2 regions of the Arthrobacter sp. BG3 genome follow, and region 2 is predicted to be linked to the other one. Evidence: riboswitches for the same ligand, from Rfam matches in the RefSeq annotation. Region 2 holds a riboswitch; the other holds the start of a gene.

Region 1 (7,874 bases), 570 kb from region 2:
CACCCTGGACCAGTTCAACGACGTCGTGCTTGCGCAGCTCAAAGTGATCCCGGGCCTGACCAAGTACCAGACGTCGCTGTGTACGCGTCTGCATTCCGGCGGTTACGCGTGGCGGCTGAACGTGCTGGACAAGTCGCAGAAGGCCGCGCTTCAGGCGCTCGCGGGACCCGAGGCTGCCGGGCCGGCGCCGGCCGGCAACCAGGGTCCGCCGCTGCCGCCGAGCCATCTGGAGTTGATCCCGTTCCTGGCAATGGACGGGCGAGCGGCGGCTGCCGACATTGCCCGCGCCCTGGGACGCAGCCCGGCCACCGTCCAACGGCAGCTGAATCGTGTGCTGGCCAGCCAGATTCTCTCGTTCCGGTGCGAAATCGCGCAGAACTACTCGGGATATCCGGTCAGCTGCCAATGGTTCGCCAACGTCCCGCCCGGCCAGCATGAAGCCGCCGCTGCCGAGCTGCGCAGCTTCCGCAACGTCCGGCTCAGCGCTTCCACCACGGGCCGCACCAACTTTGTGATCCTGATGTGGCTGCATTCCCTGGCGGAGGTTATGAGCGCCGAACAGGCACTCCAGCTGCGGATCCCCGGAATTCAGCTCGTGGAAAGTGTGGTGGTGCTCAACACCGCCAAGCGGGTCGGCTGGATGCTGAACCCGGACTCGACGGCGACCGGCGCCGTCGTCGTGCCCGCTGCGGAGCCGGCGCTGCCGGTGTGAGCGCCGAAGCGGGCCTTTGCTGGAGGTGGCCCGGAGTCTGTGGGGTGTTTATTGCTGTACCCGGTCCTGGGCGAGCTCGGCCTGGAACGCCGCGTAGCGGGCCAGGTGTGCGGGGCGGCGGCGCAGGATGTACCAGGCGATGCCCAGCAGGACGAACCAGATGGGCGTGACCAGCAGGGCCAGGAGGGTGTCGGGCTGGGTGGTCAGTGCCCAGAGCACGAAGGCGAAGAAGGCGAAGACCACCCAGACCATCGGGATGCCGCCGGGCATCTTGAACCTGGAGGCTTCATGCAGCTGCGGACGGCGCCTGCGGAAGGCAATGTAGCTGGCCAGGATGATGGACCAGACGAAGACGAAGCAGACCGCGGATACGGTGGTCACCATGTCGAAGGCCTTGCCGATGTCCTGTCCCGCGTACATCAGCACAACGCCGGAGAGCAGGAGAACGCACGTCAGGAACAGGGCATTCCGGGGCACTTTGCGGCTCGAGAGCGCGCCAAACGCGGCCGGGGCGTCGCCCTCCTGGGCCAGCCCGTACACCATGCGGGACGTGGAGTAGATGCCGGAGTTGGCGGAGGACATCGCCGAGGTCAGCACCACCAGGTTGACCACCGTGGCGGCGGCGCCCAGGCCGGCCAGGGAGAACATGGCGATGAAGGGGCTGTGTCCGGCGCTGAACTGGGTCCAGGGTGTGACGGACATCAGGATGATCAGTGCGCCCACGTAGAAGAGCAGCACACGCACGGGGATGGAGTTGATCGCCCGGGGCAGGTTCTTCTCCGGATCCTTGGCCTCGGCGGCCGTGGTGCCCACGAGCTCAATTCCCACAAAGGCGAACACGGCAATCTGGAAACCGGCCACGAAGCCCATGAATTCGTTCGGGAAGAAGCCGCCGTGGCTCCACAGGTTGCTGAAGCTGGCCGGTCCGGCGTCGGAGCTGAACCCGCTGAGGATCATGAACAGGCCGACCACGATCAGGGCCGCGATGGCAACGATCTTGATCAGGGCGAACCAGAACTCCGTCTCGCCGAACGCCCGCACCGTGGTCAGGTTCAGCAGCAGGAGGATGGCGATGGTGACCAGGCCGGGGATCCACAGCGGGAGGGTCGGCCAGAGTTCCTTGGAGTAGCCGGCGATGGCAATGACATCCGCGATTCCGGTGATCACCCAGCAGAACCAGTAGGTCCAGCCGGTGAAGAACCCGGCCCAGGGGCCGAGCAGGTCCGCGGCGAAGTCGCTGAAGGACTTGTAGTTCAGGTTGCTCAAGAGCAGCTCGCCCATCGCGCGCATGACGAAGAACAGCATGAAACCGATGATCGCGTACACGAAGATGACGGAGGGTCCGGCCGCCGAAATAGTCTTGCCCGAGCCCATGAACAGCCCGGTGCCGATGGCGCCGCCGATCGCGATCAGCTGGATGTGGCGGTTGCTGAGCTGCCGGTCAAGGTGGGGGGACGGCGCCAGCGTTTCAGCCTGGGTCTTCATTTTGCTGCTCCTGAAATTGACGCGAGTACGGTTGCCGCGGGGCCGGGCGGCGGGGTTGCCCCGTCGGTTGCCGCGGTCAGGTGGTTGAAGGTGTAGAAGTGGATGCCTGCAATTTTGCCCGGGTGTTCAGCCAGCCCGGAAATCAGGCTCGCAGGCTGGTAGCGTTCCCCGCTGAGGAGCCGGCGGGCCAGCGGGCCCTTGCGGCTGAGGAATTTCAGCGAGGCGCCGACGCCGATCTGGGTGCCAAGGGCGACCAGCTTGGTTCTGGGTACGGCACCGGGGACACCCGCCCAGACCGGCAGTTCCACGCCTTCGCGGCGCAGCAGGCCCACGTAGTCCACGATCTTCGGGGCGGAGAAGCACATCTGCGTGACGATGCGGCTCGCCAGGTGCTGCTTGGCCAGCAGTGCATCCAGCAGGTCGAGCCCGCCGACGGAGGGGTGGCCCTCGGGGTAGCCGGCGACACCGATGGAGATGCCGCCGCCGGTGTAGTGGGCGATGTCTTCCATCAGCTCCGCCGCCGTGCCGTAGGGTCCTGCGGCCCGCTGGGAGTCCCCGCCGATGGCAAAGACCTCCCTGATGCCGGCCGCGTCGCACTCGCGCAGGATTCCGACGAGCTGGGGGCGCTCCTGCAGGGCACGCGCCGCGAGGTGCGGGACCACCGTGTAGCCCAGCTGGGCCAGCTCGACTGCCACACGCATGGTGCGCCCGATGCCGTGGTGGGGCAGGCAGGTGATGCTGAGTGTTGTGCCCAGGGGCACGGCCGCAGTGACTTTGTCGACGATGCCCTCGGAGGGGATGATTTCCAGTCGGGTGGGGAACATCTTGGGTCCTTTACGGGTGTCAGGCGCCGGCATGGGCCGCGAGGAGTGAGCTGGCTTCCTGGCGGGTGGTGCCGGAGGACTCGATGTGGGCGAGGTGGCCCGGGATGTCCCAGCCTTTCTTGCGCATCGCGGTGGCCCAGAGCCGGCCGGCGCGGTAGGAGGACCGCACCAGGGGTCCGGACATGACGCCGAGGAAGCCGATTTCGTCGGCTTCGTGCTGCAGGTCCACGAATTCCTGGGGTTTGACCCAGCGGTCCACGGGGAGGTGGCGTTCGGAGGGGCGCAGGTACTGGGTGATAGTGATCAGGTCGCAGCCGGCGTCGTGGAGGTCCTGGAGGGCTTCGGAGATTTCCCCGCGGGTCTCGCCCATGCCCAGGATCAGGTTGGATTTGGTGACCATGCCGAGTTTGCGGCCCTGGGTGATGACGTCCAGGGAGCGGTCGTAGCGGAAGGCGGGGCGGATGCGCTTGAAGATCCGCGGGACGGTCTCGACGTTGTGGGCGAAGACCTCGGGTTTGGACTCGCAGATCGCTTCGATGTGTTCGGGTTTTCCGGAGAAGTCCGGGATCAGGAGCTCGACGCCGGTGCCGGGGTTCAGTTCGTGGATCTTGCGGACCGTTTCGGCGTAGAGCCAGACGCCCTCGTCGGCGAGGTCGTCGCGGGCCACGCCGGTGACGGTGGCGTAGCGCAGCTGCATCGCCTGGACCGAGCGGGCGACCTTGGTGGGTTCGAAGACGTCCACGGGGGAGGGTTTGCCGGTGTCGATCTGGCAGAAGTCGCAGCGCCGGGTGCATTCGGAGCCGCCGATCAGGAAGGTGGCTTCCTTGTCTTCCCAGCATTCGAAGATGTTGGGGCAGCCGGCCTCTTCACAGACGGTGTGGAGGCCCTCTTTTTTGACGAGGTTTTTGAGCTGGACGTACTCGGGGCCCATCTGGACCTTGGCCTTGATCCATTCCGGCTTGCGTTCCACCGGGGTGGCCGCATTGCGCTGCTCGATCCGCAGCATTTTCCGGCCTTCTGGAGCCAGGGTGGAAAGGGAGGGCTTGTTCGTCACGGGGAACTCCATAATTCAGGTCGCACCGAGGGCGCGACGATGATTCGGGTTCCTCCCCGCTCTGTATGTGACCTGAGAGTTTCCGCGGCCCTGCGCTTACAGGGTGCCGCTTGCACCGTCGGTGAGCCCGCGTAACGGACTGCTTTCCAGAGTTGCCTCGCCGCGGCGGTACGTGGGCCTGAGAGATTCCTGGGGAGGATTTGCTCCTACGGCGCCTGCAGAACGTACCGGCAGGACTCTCCCGCCGCAGATCATAAGCATGTGTCGCTTGTGGGTGACACAACTCACACAGTAGCCGCTGTGCGGACCACGCACAAAAATTACTTCCGGGGCGTCAGATATTTTCGCTGTGCTACTTCCACTGCTTGGGCCACTTGACGTTCATCAGCAGCAGTCCCAGCAGGAGCGCGTCGATGGTCATAATTGCGGCCATGAGGTAGGCCCAGCCGATCATCATGAGTTGTTCACCGCCGACCGACAGCCGGCAGCGCGGGGGTGCATCAGAATGCCCATGACAATCTCCTGACTTGGAATCCCCCCAGTCACTCGATAGTCACCCCAGTGTGCCACGGCGGGACCCCCGCAGGGAACGGGGGATCCGCCGCTATTTCAGCACGACGGTCCGGTTGCCTTGGAGGAAGACGCGTCCCTCGCAGTGCCAGCGGACGGCGTTGGAGAGTGCTTTGCGCTCGGTGTCCCGTCCGGCGGCGACGAGGTCCTCGGCGGTGTAGGTGTGGTCCACCTCCACCACCTGCTGGGAGATGATCGGGCCCTCGTCGAGCTCCGCGTTGACGTAGTGGGCGGTGGCGCCGACGGTCTTCACGCCGCGGGCGTGGGCCTGGTGGTAGGGCTTGGCGCCCTTGAAGCTGGGCAGGAAGGAGTGGTGGATGTTGATGGCGCGGCCATCGAGGCGGCGGGTGAGATCGTCGCTGAGGACCTGCATGTAGCGGGCCAACACCACCAGTTCCACGTCGAGCCGGTCGACGAGTTCCATCAGGGTCTCCTCGGCCGCCGGTTTGGTGGCTGCCGTGACGGGCACGTGGAAGAAGGGGATGCCGTGCCATTCCACGATCCCCCGGTGGTCCGGATGGTTCGAGACGACCCCGACAATGTCGATGGGCAGCTCGCCGATGCGGGCGCGGAACAGCAGGTCGTTGAGGCAGTGCTCGAATTTGGACACCATGATCAGGACCCGGCATTTGGTCCCCTGGGCCCGGAGGTGCCATTGCATGCCAAACTTTTCGGCCACGGGTCCGAAGGCCTCGCGGAGCGAATCGAGGGTGGCCGGTCCGCCGGGGGCCTCTCCGGACGCGGCAAAGTGGAGCCGCATGAAGAAGTGGCCGTCGTCCTGGGAGTCGAATTGCTTGCTCTCCAGGATGTCGCAGCCCTGCTCCAGCAGGAAGCCGGACACGGCGTGCACGATTCCCCGGGTCTCCGGGCAATCGAGGGTCAGAACGTAATCGACGGCGGGGCTATTCGCGGTGCTGTTCAAGGTATCCACGCTCAGCACTCGATGACGTTCACGGCGAGGCCTCCGCGGGAGGTTTCCTTGTATTTGGTTTTCATGTCCGCTCCTGTTTCCCGCATGGTTTTGATGGCTTTGTCCAGCGATACTTTGTGGCTGCCGTCCCCGTGCAGGCAGAGACGGGCGGCGTTGATGGCTTTGACGCTGGCGATGGCGTTGCGTTCGATGCAGGGGATTTGCACCAGTCCGCCGACGGGGTCGCAGGTCAGTCCGAGGTTGTGTTCGATGCCGACTTCGGCCGCGTTTTCGACCTGTGCGGGGGTGCCGCCGAGGACTTCGCAGAGTCCGGCGGCCGCCATGGAGCAGGCTGAGCCGACTTCGCCCTGGCAGCCGACCTCGGCCCCGGAGATGGAGGCGTTGATTTTGAACAGGATACCGACGGCGGCGGCCGTGACCAGGAAGCGGATGACGCCGTCGTCGTTGGCTCCGGGGACGAACTTGATGTAGTACTGCAGCACGGCCGGCACGATGCCTGCGGCGCCGTTGGTGGGGGCGGTGACGATCCGCCCGCCTGCGGCGTTCTCCTCGTTGACGGCCAGGGCGAACAGGTTCACCCATTCCATGGCGAGCAGCGGGTCGGCGGGCACCTGGACCGGGGAGGGGTTCCGGGCTGCCGCGTCGGCGCTGACCGCTGATGCTGCCAGCGTCCGGAACAGGGACGGGGCGCGTCGTTTGACGTTCAGCCCGCCCGGGAGGACTCCCTCGGCAGCGCAGCCGTTGTCCACGCATTCGCGCATGACCGCCCACAGTGCCAGGAGCCTGTCCCGGAGTTCGGCTTCGCTGCGCCAAACGAGTTCGTTGGCGAGCATGACGTCGGAGATGGACATGTCCTCCCGCCGGCAGATTGCCAGGAGCTCGTCGGCTGTGGTGAAGGGGTACGGCAGCACGGTGTCATCCGCCACCACCTGGTCAGCGCCCTGTGCGGTGCCGTCAACGACGAAGCCGCCGCCGATCGAGTAGTAGCTGCGTTCCGTGAGCACTGTCCCGGTGTGGTCCAGTGCCCGGAAGGTCATGCCGTTGGGGTGGGCCGGCAGGGACTTGCGGCGGTGCAGCACCACGTCCTCGTCCCAGTTGAAGTCCACCCGGTGGTCCCCGCCGATCCGGAGTTCGGCGTCCAGGGCGGCGGCCGCCACCTGGTCATCGGCGGTTCCGGTGTCCACCGTTTCGGGGGCCTGGCCCTGGAGGCCCAGGACCACGGCCTTGTCCGAGCCGTGGCCCCGGCCCGTGGCGCCGAGGGAACCGAAGAGTTCGGCCTGCACCCTCGCGGTCGCGCTCAGTTGCCCATCGCTTTTGAGGCCGTCGGCGAACCTTTTGGCCGCCCGCATCGGGCCGACTGTGTGGGAGGAGGACGGCCCGATGCCAACAGAAAACAGATCCAGGACGCTGAGGGCCATCAGGGGACCTCGGGGGACGCGTATTCGCGCATGGCGTCCAGGAGCCAGCGCCCAAGGAACTGGGCGAAGGAGGCCCGCGGGAAGATCCGGTAGCTCTGCTCCGCGGTCTTCCACAGAATGGCGGGGATGCCGCCGATCTCCGTGGAGAGCGCCGTGCCGGCGGTGAAGACGCGGGGGTGCAGATCCAGGGAGCAGCCCTTCTCCAGGACAGCCCGCGCCCGGGGACCGGAGAGCTCGAACGTGGTGCGGTTGGCGGAGAGATCCACCACCTGGCCCGCGCCGTCGCCCAGGGCCTCGACCAGCGCGCCGGGCAGGTCTCCGCCCAGGCTTTCATGGGATTCCGCGGGGGCCACGAGCAGGAATTCGCCCGGACCCAGCCACAGCACTGCGGTGCTGGCGCTGCCGGTGACCTCCCCTGACGCGGACGGCAGGGCGCCGGTCAGGGTGCCGAGCCGTTCCCCGGCGTCGCCGGCCGGGTCGACCCGGAGCCCGGCCATGGTCAGGAACGGCACTTCCCGCAGCTCCACGGTGCCGGCCACGGATCCGGCCTCGAAGGCTGTCCTGAGCGGCGACGCCGGACTCTTCCGGAGGGTCTGGATCTTCTTGGAATTTTCGAGTGCTGCTGTGTCAGCCATCTTTGCGGGCCCCTTCGGAGTCAAAAAGTACGGTTTCTGCGACGACAACGTCCACGAGCTGGTCCCCGGCGGCGGCCACCAGGGTTTCGCCGATGCGGTTGCGGCCGTTCTTGATCAGGGCGAGGGCAAACGATCTGCCCAGCGCCGCACTGTGGTAGCTCGAGGTCACGAATCCCTGCATCGGAACGGGGCCGTAGGCGGGATTGACGGTGATGCCCTGCTCCACCAGCTGGGTGCCCTCCGGC
Region 2 (7,874 bases):
GGACCGTCGCGGTCCCGTTGTGCTCTGGAGTAGCGTCGGGACATCGGATCTAGCGGTACCGGACGCGGCAGCATCGGGCGCAGCGGTACCGGACCTAATCAGGAGGACGCATGAAAGCAACACCCACCCTCACGACTAACCTGCAGGCAGTGCTCGTGGACCTGATCGAACTTCACGTTCAGGGCAAGCAGGCGCACTGGAACATCGTCGGAACGAATTTCCGGGACCTGCACCTGCAGCTGGACGAGATTATCGATGCCGCCCGCGCCTTCGCCGATGATCTGGCCGAGCGCATGCGTGCCCTCCACGCCCTCCCGGACGGCCGCAGCTCCACGGTGTCCAAGTCCACCGCGCTCGCTGAGTTCCCGGCCGGCCTGATCAACACCAAGGACGCCATCGAGCGGATCGTCGCGGCGCTCGAGGCGGCCGTCGGCACCATGCGCAAGGTCCACGACGAAGTGGACGAGGAGGACCCCACGACGGCGGACCTGCTGCACGCCTTCATCGCCAAGTTTGAGCAGTACGCCTGGATGGTCAACGCGGAGACGATGCGCGCCAACACCAGCGTCACCACGCCGGACAGCAAGTAGCGTTACCCTGGCAGTTTCAGCGCCCGGCTCCGGTTCCCCCGGCGCCGGGCGCCCGGCTTTAACTATGCCGGGCGCCCGGCCTTAACTCTGCGGCCCTAATTACTTGGCGGTCGGCACTTTCCGGAGGACGACGGCGGCGAGAACCGACGTCCCGGCCATCAGCACCAGGGCGATGGTGGCCGTGATGTGGACGCCCGAGTCGAAGGCAGTACGGGCAGCCGCCATGACGGCTTCCGCCAGCGGTCCCGGGAGGGACTGCGCCAGCTCGGCGGCCCCTGCGAGCGTCTCGCCGGCCTGTGCTGATGCCCCAGCGGGGGCCGCTTCCGCGGCCCCCGCGGGAAGCCGGAGATTGCCCTGATAGGACGCGGTGAGGATGGACCCCAGGATGGCGGTGCCCAGCAGCGAGCCGATCTCGTAGCCGGTCTCCGAAATGGCGGCGGCCGCCCCGGACTTCTCCGCTGGGGCCGCGCCCAGGATCAGGTCGTTGGAGATGGTTTCCGCGGCGCCGACGCCCAGGCACAGCACCAGCAGCGCTGCCAGCAGCAGCGCGGGGCCGTTGCTGTGGTCGCCGAAGGCCACCAGGAAGTAGCCCGCGGCGCTTAGCAGCAACCCGCCGGCCACCACGAAGCCGGGACGGACTTTCTTCACCAGCGGCACTACCAGCAGGCCCGCCAGGACGGTCGCGATGAGGGCGGGCACCATGGCGACGCCGGATTCCGAAGGTGACTGGCCCTCGATCAACTGCAGGTGCTGGGCCAGGAACAGGATGAAGCCGTTGAAGGAGAACAGAGCCAGCACGTTCGCGACGATGGCGGTGCTGAAGACCCGGTTGCCGAACAGGCTGACGTCCAGCAGGGGAGCAGCACGGTTTCCCGTCCCGCGGCCGCCCTCTTCCAGGTGTCCCGACGCCGGGCCTTCCTGGACCGGGACCGGGGCCGGGGCCGGGGCCTGGCCGGCCTGTGCCAGGTTTCCGGCCAGGAGGGACCGCTGGCGCCGGACGAAGACATATCCCATCAGCAGGCCAAAGGCGATGGCGGCCAGCGGCTCCGGCGCCAGCCCGTGCGTGGCCAGGACTTTGATGCCGTAGACCACGGGCACCATGACCAGCAGGGACATGATGATGCTGGGCACGTCCACTTTGCCCGGGTTCGGGTCGCGGGATTCCGGGATCAAGGCCGGCCCCAGAGCCAGCAGCGGCAGGATGATCGGCACAGCCACAAGCAGGACGGCGCCCCACCAGAAGTGCTCCACCAGCCAGCCGCCGGCAATGGGGCCCAGCGCGGCGCCGCCGGAGAAGCCGGCGGCCCAGATGGCCACGGCCAGCCGGCGGCGGTTGGGCTCCGGGAAGATGTTGCGGATCAGCGACAGTGTGGACGGCATCAGCATGGCGCCGAAGAATCCCAGCCCCGCCCGTCCGGCGATAAGCCATTCGGCGCTGGGGGCGAAGGCCGTGACGGCCGAGACGGCAGCGAAGCCCGTACTCCCGATGAACAGCAGCCGGCGGCGGCCGATCCTGTCGCCGAGGCTCCCCATTGCCACGAGCAAGCCGGCAAGCACCAGGGGATAGGCGTCGACGATCCACAGCAGCTCCACCCCGGAGGCGTCGAGGCTGCGCGCGATGGCCGGCAGGGCGAAGGTCAGAGCCGTGTTGTCGACGGCCACCAGAAGCACCGGAAACATCAGCAGCGCCAGCGCCAGCCAGTCGCGCCAGGGGGCGCCCGGGTTCCGGTTCGGCGTCGTTCCGGCGGCGTTGCTGAAGAGAGTGCCGGGGCTGCCGAGGGTGAAGGAAGTATTGCTCATGGGCTTAACTGTACCGTCTGGACGGTACAGTTAAGAAGTTGCCCGTTAAGAACCCGCCCCCGCCTGGGGGCATGATAGGAACCATGGCCAGAAAACCCGTCGCCCGCGAGGCCGTCCTCGACGCGTTCGAATCCCTGCTGATCGAAGAGGGCGAGCGTGCCGCGACGCTGGATGCCGTCGCGAGGCTGGCCGGGGTCTCCAAAGGCGGATTGCTCTACCACTTCCCGAACAAGGAGGCGATGATCTCGGTCCTGCTGGAACGGCTGGACCGGCTGCTCGCCGACGACCTCGCGGCCATGGCCTCCGCTCCGGAGGGCGCGGCCGCGTACTTCATCAAGTCCTCTGTCTGGGCGGACACCCCGCTGGACCGGGTCTTCGTTGCCGCCACCAGGCTGGCCGAAGTGGCCCACCAGGAAACCCTGCGGAGAATGGCCGCCGTCCAGGCGAGCTGGCTGGACCTGCTGGCCGCCGACGTCGGGCCGGCCATGGCCAAGCCCGTCCTCTATATGGGGGACGGGCTGTACTTCAACGCCATGCTGGCACGCGGCCCGGGCGGGCCGCTCCCGGAAGTCGGCCCCGACGTCGACAGCCTGCTCACCGCACTGGGGCGGCTCCGCGGCTGACCCAGCGGCACTCCGCCCCGCCCGGCCGCCCCGCCCCGCCCCGCCCCGGCCGCCGAAGTCGCCGGAGGCCTGCGAATTCGCCGTTTCGTTTGGGCGACGCCGCAGCTTTCCGGCGATTTCGTGGGAGGGTCCGCGCGACGCCGCAGCTTTCCGGCGATTTCGTGGGAGGGTCCGCGCGACCCCGCAGCTTTCCGGCGATTTCGTGGGAGGGTCCGCGCGACGCCGCAGCTTTCCGGCGATTTCGTGGGAGGGTCCGCGCGACGCCGCGGCTTTGCGGCGAATTCGCGTCCGACGAATGGGCCGGCGCTTAACCCTGGCCACGGCGGGGTCACTAGTTTGCGGACGCAGGCCGGACATAGGACAATGGAGGCTGTGACTGTTGTCACGCCAACTTAATATGCCTTTGATCTGCGGCGGGAGAGTTCTGCAAGTAGGTACAAGCAGGCGCCGTAGGAGCAAATCCTCCCCAGGAATCTCTCAGGCCCACGTACCGCCGCGGCAAGGCAACTCTGGAAAGTAGCAGGCTGTCCCCGGACATGCTGTGCTCACCGACGGTGCAAGCGGAGCCATGCGAGAGCAAGGCAGTGCGGAAACTCTCAGGTCCAATACAGAGCGGGGAGGAACCCGAATCAATGCGGCGTACCCTGCGCCGCCTTAGTTATGGAGTTCCTTGTGACTGTTACCTCAGCCTCCACGTCCTTCGTTGACCGGCACATCGGCGCCCGGCGCCGGGCCGACGTCGACGCCATGCTGAAGGCTGTCGGCTACGACACCGTCGATGCGCTCGTGGACACGGCCGTCCCGAAGGACATCCGGCAGGATTCCCCGCTGCAGCTCGCCGAAGCCCTCAGCGAAGTCGAGGTCCTCACCGAGCTGCGCAAGCTGGCCTCCAAGAACAAGACCGCGGTCCAGATGATCGGGCAGGGCTACTACGACACCCTCACCCCGGCCGTCATCCGCCGCAACATCCTCGAGGCCCCGGCCTGGTACACCGCCTACACGCCGTACCAGCCGGAAATCTCCCAGGGCCGGCTCGAGGCACTGCTGAACTTCCAGACCATGGTCCAGGACCTCGTGGGCCTGCCCATTGCGAACGCCTCCCTGCTGGACGAAGCCACCGCCGTCGCCGAAGCCGTGCTGATGATGCGCCGGGCCAACAAGAACAAGGCCGCCCATGACGGCAAGACCGTCCTCGACGCCGACCTGCTGCCGCAGACCATCGCGATCGTCAAGGGCCGCGCCGAGGCGCTCGGCTTCGAGGTCGAGGTCGCCGACCTGTCCAAGGGGCTTCCCGACGGCGTCATCAACGGCATCGTGCTGCAGCAGCCCGGCGTCTCCGGCCGCGTGTTTAACCACGCCGCGGTGATCGCCGACGCCAAGGAACGCGGCGCCCTCGTCACCGTCGCCGCGGACCTGCTGTCCCTGACCCTCATCACCCCTCCGGGTGAGCAGGGCGCCGACATCGCCGTCGGCTCCACCCAGCGCCTGGGCGTGCCGCTGTTCTTCGGCGGCCCGCACGCCGCGTACATGGCCGTCCAGAAGGGCCTCGAACGGTCCATGCCCGGCCGTCTCGTCGGCGTCTCCAAGGACAACGCCGGTGTCCCGGCCTACCGCCTTGCCCTGCAGACCCGCGAGCAGCACATCCGCCGCGAGAAGGCCACCTCCAACATCTGCACCGCGCAGGCCCTGCTGGCGATCGTGTCCTCCTTCTACGCCGTCTACCACGGCCCGGACGGACTGAAGGCGATCGCGGAGACCACCCACGGCCACGCCAGGACGCTCGCCGCCTCGCTGAAGGCCGCTGGCCTGGACGTGCTGCACTCCAGCTTCTTCGACACCATCACCGTCTCGGTGCCCGGCAAGGCAACGGAGATCATCGCCGCCGCCGATGCCAAGGGCATCAACCTGCGCTCCATCGACGCGGACACCGTGGGCGTCTCCACGGATGAGGCCACGACGGCGGCCATCGTCGCCGAGGTCGTCGCCGCCTTCGGTGCCAGCGTCACCGGCGCAGAATCCGGCTCAGCGGAAGGGTTCGCCCTGGACCCCGCCGTCGAGCGCACGTCCGACTACCTCCAGCACCCGGTGTTCAACACCCACCGCTCCGAGACCCAGCTGCTGCGATACATCCGCCGCCTGTCGGACCGCGACCTCGCGTTGGACCGGACCATGATCCCGCTGGGCTCCTGCACCATGAAGCTGAACGCCACAGCCGAGATGGAAGCCATCTCCTGGCCGGAGTTCGCCTCCATCCACCCCTTCGCCCCCGAATCCCAGACCGCCGGCTGGCGTGAACTGATCGAGGACCTCGAAGCCCAGCTGACCGAGATCACCGGGTACGACCAGGTGTCCATCCAGCCGAACGCCGGATCCCAGGGCGAACTCGCCGGCCTGCTGGCAATCCGCGGCTACCACCTGTCCCGCGGAGACGCCCAGCGCAACGTCTGCCTGATCCCGGCCTCGGCGCACGGCACCAACGCCGCCTCCGCCGTGCTGGCCGGCATGAAAGTCGTCGTCGTGGCCACCGCCGCGGACGGCACGATCGACCACGCGGACCTGCAGGCCAAGATCGAACTGCACAAGGAGGCGCTGTCCGCGATCATGATCACCTACCCCTCCACCCACGGCGTGTACGACGCCGACGTCCGCGAGGTCTGCGACTCCGTGCACGCTGCCGGCGGACAGGTCTACGTCGACGGCGCCAACCTCAACGCGCTCGTGGGACTGGCCCAGCCGGGCCAGTTCGGCGGCGACGTCTCCCACCTGAACCTGCACAAGACCTTCTGCATCCCGCACGGCGGCGGCGGACCCGGCGTCGGCCCGGTCGCGGCCAAGGCCCACCTGGCACCCTTCATGCCGGGCAACGCCGCCGATCCGTCCAACGGCGAAAGCGGCACCCCGATCTCGGCATCGCGCTACGGCTCCGCCGGTGTCCTGCCGATCTCCTGGGCCTACGTGAAGCTGATGGGCGGCCAGGGACTGACCGAGGCCACCAAGTCCGCGCTGCTCGCGGCGAACTACATTGCCTCCCGCCTGAACGAGTTCTTCCCGGTGCTCTACACCGGCGAGGGCGGGCTCGTGGCGCACGAATGCATCCTGGACCTGCGCGAGCTCACGGCCAAGACCGGCGTCACCGCTGAGGATGTGGCCAAGCGACTGATCGATTACGGCTTCCACGCGCCCACCCTCGCGTTCCCGGTGGCCGGTACCCTGATGGTCGAGCCCACCGAGTCCGAGGACCTTGGCGAGATCGACCGCTTCATCGACGCGATGATCTCCATCCGCGCCGAAATCGACCAGGTGGCCCACGGCGACTTCACCGTCGAGCACAGCCCGCTGCGCAACGCACCGCACACCGCGGCCGCCGTCATCAGCACCGACTGGGCGCGGGAGTACCCGCGCGAGCAGGCTGTCTTCGCGGTCCACCACCTCAAGCAGGACAAGTACTTCCCGCCGGTCGGCCGGATCGACGGCGCGGCCGGCGACCGCAACCTGATCTGCTCCTGCCCTCCCCTCGAATCCTTCGAAGAAGACACAACAGTCCACCCCGACGACTCTGCCAACTAAGGACAGCCAACGATGACTGAGAACTACACGGCCCTCCACGAAGAGCACAAGAAGCTCGGCGCGTCCTTCACGGACTTCGGCGGCTGGCAGATGCCGCTCAAATACAGCTCCGAACTGGCCGAGCACCACGCGGTCCGCAAGTCCGCGGGCCTCTACGATCTGTCCCACATGGGTGAAGTCTGGGTCACCGGTCCCGACGCCGCAGCCTTCCTGGACTACGCCCTGGTCGGCAAGATCTCGGCGATGGCGGTCGGCAAGGCCAAGTACTCGCTGATCTGCAACGAGGACGGCGGCATCATCGATGACCTCATCACCTACCGCCGTCCGGCGGGGGCCGACGGGACGGACAAATTCCTCGTGGTCCCGAATGCCGGCAACGCCAAGGTTGTCGCTGCGGCCCTGGCCGAGCGTGCGGTGTCCGGCAAGGAGGGAGGCTTCGACGTCACCGTCGAGGACGCCTCCGCCGACACCTCGCTGATCGCCGTGCAGGGCCCCAAGGCGCAGGAGATCCTCCTGCGCCTGGTCCCGGCCGCGCAGCACGAGCTCGTCACCGGACTGAAGTACTACGCCGCCGTCGACGTCCCCTTGATGTTCGGCGGCGCCAGCCGGGAGCTGCTGCTGGCCCGCACCGGCTACACCGGTGAGGACGGCTTCGAGATCTTCGTCGCCAACGACGACGCCGCCGCCCTCTGGCAGGCGCTGGTCGCGATCGCCGAAGACGGCGAGCTGACGCCCGCCGGACTCGCGTCCCGCGACTCGCTCCGGCTCGAGGCAGGCATGCCGCTCTACGGCAACGAGCTCTCCGTGGACGGCGACCCGTTCGCTGCCGGGCTGGGGCCGGTCGTGGCGCTCTCCAAGGAGGGCGACTTCGTCGGCAAGGCGGCCCTCGCCGCCAAGAAGGAAGCTGGCGCCGGATCCACCGCTGGACGCAAACTCGTTGGCCTCAAGGGCCTCGGGCGCAGGGCCGGCCGCGGCCACTACCCGGTCCTCAAGGACGGCAACACCGTCGGCGAAGTCACCTCCGGCCAGCCCAGCCCCACCTTGGGCTACCCGGTCGCGATGGCCTACGTCGACGTCGAGTTCACCGAACCCGGCACCACCCTGGACATCGACCTCCGCGGCAAGACCGAGCCCTTCGAAGTTGTCGCGCTTCCTTTCTACAAGCGCCAAAAGTAGCCCGGCGGCCCCGTCGCGGTGCCCGGCACGTCCCGGCTCCGCGGCCAAGGCCAGCAGGTAACCGTGCCCCACAAGATTCAGCACCAAGACCACTCCAAGACTTAGGAAAAAAACATGG

Evidence for each region. Region 2 has a riboswitch for glycine ahead of gcvP (aminomethyl-transferring glycine dehydrogenase). Riboswitches for the same ligand answer to the same signal wherever they lie in the genome.
Region 1: it holds a riboswitch for glycine, as region 2 does, so the genes downstream of both, lipA (lipoyl synthase) here and gcvP (aminomethyl-transferring glycine dehydrogenase) in region 2, are expected to answer to the same signal.

Annotation. Positions count from the first base shown of each region.
Region 1 is NZ_CM155270.1:1,972,231-1,980,104, reverse strand. It holds gene AC1MFL_RS08785 (Lrp/AsnC family transcriptional regulator) at 1-712, shown strand, start outside; gene AC1MFL_RS08780 (amino acid permease) at 761-2,197, opposite strand; gene AC1MFL_RS08775 (methylenetetrahydrofolate reductase) at 2,194-3,021, opposite strand; gene lipA (lipoyl synthase) at 3,041-4,027, opposite strand; glycine riboswitch at 4,232-4,329, opposite strand; gene purU (formyltetrahydrofolate deformylase) at 4,680-5,585, opposite strand; gene AC1MFL_RS08760 (L-serine ammonia-lyase) at 5,579-6,994, opposite strand; gene AC1MFL_RS08755 (sarcosine oxidase subunit gamma) at 6,994-7,629, opposite strand; gene AC1MFL_RS08750 (2Fe-2S iron-sulfur cluster-binding protein) at 7,622-7,874, opposite strand, start outside.
Region 2 is NZ_CM155270.1:1,398,359-1,406,232, reverse strand. It holds gene AC1MFL_RS06160 (Dps family protein) at 111-590, shown strand; gene AC1MFL_RS06155 (MFS transporter) at 690-2,390, opposite strand; gene AC1MFL_RS06150 (TetR/AcrR family transcriptional regulator) at 2,474-3,013, shown strand; glycine riboswitch at 3,418-3,516, shown strand; glycine riboswitch at 3,518-3,634, shown strand; gene gcvP (aminomethyl-transferring glycine dehydrogenase) at 3,674-6,580, shown strand; gene gcvT (glycine cleavage system aminomethyltransferase GcvT) at 6,593-7,756, shown strand; gene gcvH (glycine cleavage system protein GcvH) at 7,871-7,874, shown strand, end outside.